DNA from 2 places in the Noviherbaspirillum sp. ST9 genome. Region 2 is predicted to be linked to the other one. Evidence: predicted binding sites of a transcription regulator. Region 2 holds the regulator's gene; the other holds the start of a gene.
The links. Region 2 encodes FNR, which switches genes on or off when oxygen is low (the NO sensors DNR and NnrR bind a similar motif). Its sites were predicted from a motif close to TTGATNNNNATCAA; they were not measured.

Region 1 (2,457 bases), on a different contig from region 2:
TAGTTGCGCTGAATTACATTGAATATCCGACGTCGATGCTGGGATTGCATCCGAGCCCACGGCCCTGCGACTGTCCACTTTCAACAGCTGTGATTGGCTGCTTCGTGTCGTTCTCGTTGATGTGTGGCACGACGCTGACCGGCAGGAATCCATTGTCAAGCTTCCGGCCCTTGCGGCCCATTTTCCGCAGTGTTCGGCCATAGGGCGACAGAGAGTGAAGCCGCATACCAGACACAACGACCCGGCGGCAGAAAATGGAAATGCAGGGCAGCAAGCGAGTGCTCGAAAATTGTGATGGGCGAGAGAATGGTAGATAATTCCGTCCCATGAACGAAAAGACACAACTCCCCCCCTTTCCTGACCGTCTCTCGGTCGATCCGCGCAGCCCTTACTACAATGCGGCTGTCCTCGAGCACGATGTCGGCATCAAGCTCGATGACAAGGAACGCACCAATGTCGAGGAATATTGCATCAGCGAAGGCTGGATCAAGGTTGCGGCCGGCAAGGCGCGTGACCGCAAGGGCAATCCGATGATGATCAAGGTGAAAGGCAAGGTCGAGCCTTTTTACCGATAGCGCCTTTATGCGTTGTCCAACATAAGAAAGCACGGAAGATGCCGCCTGCAACAGGAACGCAGGCGGTCAATCAGCCCACTATCGCCTGCCCAGTTCATCCGACGCGCGGCGCCTTACCCAGCCTGGTCCTTCACCCAGAAAACCACCACCGACGTCTTCTCCACAAAGCGCTCGGCGTGTTCCGCATTCGCGGGAATCGTGCACCACTCTCCCGGACGGATCGGTTGCTCCACGCCGTGCAGCGTCAGGTACAAAACGCCTTCCGTGACGGTCACGTAGTTGGTGGTCGGATGCGTGTGCAGCGGCGTACTGATGTTCTCGCGCGTGGCGATGGACACGTCCCCTTTCTCGCTCGTCAGTTTGCCGAGATCGAGCAGCGGTGCCGGAATGTGAGCCATGGGTGAAGTCCTGGATAAAGCGAGGAGTATAGCAACGACCGCGTCAACGAATGTTGCCGTGAGTCAATCATTTCCATGCCGCGATTCTTGACCTGAATCACCTTTTTCCAAACATGTCCCGCGCGGCAGTTGAATGGAACAGAGAGATCCCATATTCATGAGATGGATGAAGCACGCGCCGGTGCTTTAATGACCAAAAGAGACACCCGCCCCCTACCGTGCAAGATACTCCATCCCCCTCCGCCCGGCCGATCATTGCCTGGTCCGACATCCTGCTTGTCGGCCATGAGCAGATCGATGCCGATCACCGGCGCCTGTTCGAGATTGCGGACCGGCTGCACGCCGGCATTCGGGAAGCCGGCAAGGACATGCTGGTGCGCGATGTGATGGGGGAGTTGATGGACTATACCCTCACGCATTTCGCGCGCGAGGAGGCCATGATGAAAGCGGCGGGGTTTCCAGGCTTGCAGGATCATCGGTTCGAGCACGAGCTGATTACCTACCGGCTTCGCAACCTGCACCGCGATGCCGACAGCGGCCGTGAAGGGCTTGCCGGGCAACTGGAAGTCTTCCTGGACCGGTGGCTGGCCCGCCATATCCTGACATCCGACGCCCAGATCGCGATCGCATTGCGCGATGCGCAGGCGGCACATTCCGCGGGCTGACCGCGGCTGATCGTTCCCATTCTTGCGAATCCCTGCCGGATTCTTTGATGTGAAACAGCGATATCAAAAATCCCGGGCACGGGATGGTTGTACCGGCAATGCCTCTCCTAAAATTCGCGATCAAACGGTTGCGGGAATTCCATTCCCTGCAACCGGCACTTTCTTTCACTGCATCGTCGCGATATTGAAATGCCAACTCTCTCGTTTCAAGGCTGCACCGATACGCCGTCCTACTTTTCCGAAAAATGCAGCGAGTGCAGCTTCGCCTGCCTGAAGGGCGGAAGCAAGCAGATGCATGACGATGCTGACACGACGCGCGGCACCCTGAGCATTCCGGGCATTGCGGCGGTGGCTGCGGGCGCAGTGGCGTCGATTGCAGGCTATTCAGATGTGTCCGCGGCACTGACCGTGATGGGCGCGGCCTCGATCGTCATCAGGATCGTCAGGAAGTAATCCGGGCCGGTTTTCATCTCCCCGGCTCCGGACTTTCATCAGCGCAGCCGCTTGACGGCGGCCTTGCGTGTCCCCGGCAGAGCGGGACGTGCGCGTGCAGGTTCCGGCGCCGCAAGCGCGGTCATCGGCGCTTCCTGACGCAAACCGTCATCATTCACGCGAAATACCGACACGGCCTGCACCAGTTGCTCGGCTTCGTTCTTCAGGTTTTCGGCAGCGGCGGCCATTTCTTCCACCAGCGCCGCGTTCTGCTGCGTGACCTCGTCCATCTGCGCAATCGCCTCGCCCACCTGCGACACGCCGATACTCTGCTCGTTGCTGGCCGCGCTGATCTCGCTCATGATGTCCGTCACCCGGCGGATGCTG
Region 2 (2,457 bases):
AGTGGATGTGGCCGCAGCAGAAGCAGGTTGATATGAAGGCGGACCAGACGGTCCAAAGGTAACTCCGAAGTAGGATATTGTCTTACGTCTGGCAACAAATTCAATGCTGGTGCACAATATCCGCAGCACGATCGTTCTCATTCTCGTGAATGAGGTTCCCGAAATCGGGAATGTCAATAGTTCGAAAGTGGGAATGGTGACCAGTGCTAAATCCCGGTACAGCTTTACACCGATTGTTCGGAGTGAAAGGAGGGTAGGTTGATGGCGCGACTGATGATGGTCGTCTTGTGGCCGTCGTTTCTGGTGGCGATCGTTGCGGAGGGATTTTTCTTCTCGATGTTCGACCCCTACGACCTGTCGCTGTTCGGGACATATCCGGACATCAAGCCGCTGGCGGTCTACAGCATCGGGTTCTTCTGCTTCTGGCTGTTCTGTTCACTTGCCAGCATGCTCACCTTCTACCTGATGGCCGTGCCAAACGAGGCGCCCGCAGGCCGGCGCAACTTCCGGGGCTTGTAAAAAAACAAAGGCGAGGGCGCCATGCGCCGCTCGCCTTCTTTTTGGCCGCTACCGCGCGTTCAGGCGCAGGACTGCGTGCCTTGGGCGACTGCCTTGAGGGTGGTCGGGTCGAGCAATTCCAGTTCGCGGTTGTTCACCTTGATCCAGCCCTGCTTCTTGAACTTGGACAGCAGGCGGCTGATGCTTTCAATGGTCAGGCCGAGATAGTTGCCAATCTCTTCACGCGTCATCCGCAGCTGGAAGCTGGTGGACGAATAGCCGCGTACCGAATAACGTGCGGACAAATTCGTCAGGAAGGCTGCGAAACGCTGTTCCGCGCGCATATTCCCCAACAAAAGCATGACACTTTGCTCACGGGTGATTTCCTGGCTCATCATCCGGTGGAAGTGATGCAGCAGGGTGGGCATCTCGGCGAACAGCGCTTCCAGGCGGGCGAACGGGATTTCGCAGACTTCGCTGTCTTCCAGCGCGATCGCGTTGCAATGGTGGCGGTCCGTGCTGATGGCATCCATGCCGAGCAGCTCGCCGGCCATCTGGAAACCGGTGATTTGCTGATCGCCGCTCGGGTTGATCTGATGCGTCTTGAAGTGGCCCAGGCGGATGGCGTACAGGTTGGTAAAGGGATCACCCACGCGGTACAGGTGCGCGTCGCGCGGCACCTTGCGGCGGCGGCCGATGATCTGGTCCAGCTTCGCCATGTCCAGCTCGTTCAATCCCATCGGCAAGCACAGCTGATGCATGCTGCACGCCGAGCAGCGGGCGCGAAGCTCATGCACGGTAGCGGTCGGCTGCTGCACTTGCTGGGGCGGGAACGGGATGGTTTGAGTCATGTCGGCAGGATTTAGGCGGTGCAGGATCATTTTCGAGCCCTTTTCCAAACTTTAGGAATAATTGCTGTTATGGCCTTGAATTGAGCCAGGTCAAGCAATGTCATGCAAACCCCGTGCCAACTCACCCAAAACGGGTGAACAGGATGGCAATCCTGGCGCATCTTGCGGAATTGGATTCGGGGCGGGGGTCGATAATGTACCTCATTCCGCAAATGCTTGCGCCCAACTACCCATATCCGCAGGGAGACACATGCTGACCGAACGCGAGATCGAAAGCTGCTATCTGGGACAATTCATCCCGCTGCACTACCACCACAACATGCTGATGGACAGCCGCCGTATGGACGGCTTCAAGGCTGCCATCAACGCTGCCGTGTTTCCGGGGGCGAAGGTGCTGGAGCTTGGCGGCGGCACCGGCGTGCTGTCCTGGTTTGCCTCGGCCAAGGCCGAGAAGGTCTGGTGCGTGGAGTTCAACCCCGAGCTTGTGGCCGAGGCACGCCGCCTCCTGGCGAGGAACAAGGGCGGCGACAAGGTCGAAGTCATCCATGCCGACGCGTTCGAATACCTGCCACCCGAGCCAGTCGACGTCGTGATCTGCGAAATGATCCACGTCGGCATGCTGCGCGAAAAGCAGGTGCAGATGATCGAAGCGTTCAAGCGCCGCTACCGCGCGCGCTTCGGCGGCAAGCTCCCGGTTTTCCTGCCGGAGGCTGCCATCATGGCAGTGCAGCCGCTCCAGCAGGCGTACGACTTCCATGGTTACCAGGCGCCGATCGTCCAGTTCCAGGAGCCCTCGCACATCCAGGCCGGCAGCGTCGAGCTGGCGCAGCCTGCTGTATACAGTGTCCTCGACTTCAGCCAGGACACTTCCGAAATAATCCAGTGGGAAGGGTGTTTCACGATGACACAGTCCGGCTGTGTCAATGCGCTGCGCTTCATCACCAAGAACATCCTGACCGTGCTCGTGAAGCAGGGCACGACCATCGACTGGCTTAACCATTACATGGTGCTGCCGTTGGGCGAACCGGTGCAGGTTGTAGCGGGCGACACCCTGCGCGTCAGCTTCCAGTATCGCGCCGGCGGATCACTGCCGTCGCTGCAGCAGGCG

Region 1: the regulator FNR is predicted to act here: its motif matches at 1,061-1,074, upstream of ACNOHI_RS00330 (bacteriohemerythrin).

The regions. Positions count from the first base shown of each region.
Region 1 covers NZ_JBLWFR010000001.1:78,249-80,705, reverse strand. Annotated here, with positions in the region: gene ACNOHI_RS00340 (DUF3297 family protein) at 327-575, shown strand; gene ACNOHI_RS00335 (cupin domain-containing protein) at 689-973, opposite strand; gene ACNOHI_RS00330 (bacteriohemerythrin) at 1,192-1,638, shown strand; gene ACNOHI_RS00325 (hypothetical protein) at 1,828-2,091, shown strand; gene ACNOHI_RS00320 (methyl-accepting chemotaxis protein) at 2,130-2,457, opposite strand, start outside.
Region 2 covers NZ_JBLWFR010000005.1:61,280-63,736, reverse strand. Annotated here, with positions in the region: gene ACNOHI_RS12240 (FixH family protein) at 1-62, shown strand, start outside; gene ACNOHI_RS12235 (hypothetical protein) at 262-519, shown strand; gene fnr (fumarate/nitrate reduction transcriptional regulator Fnr) at 579-1,349, opposite strand; gene ACNOHI_RS12225 (methyltransferase domain-containing protein) at 1,600-2,457, shown strand, end outside.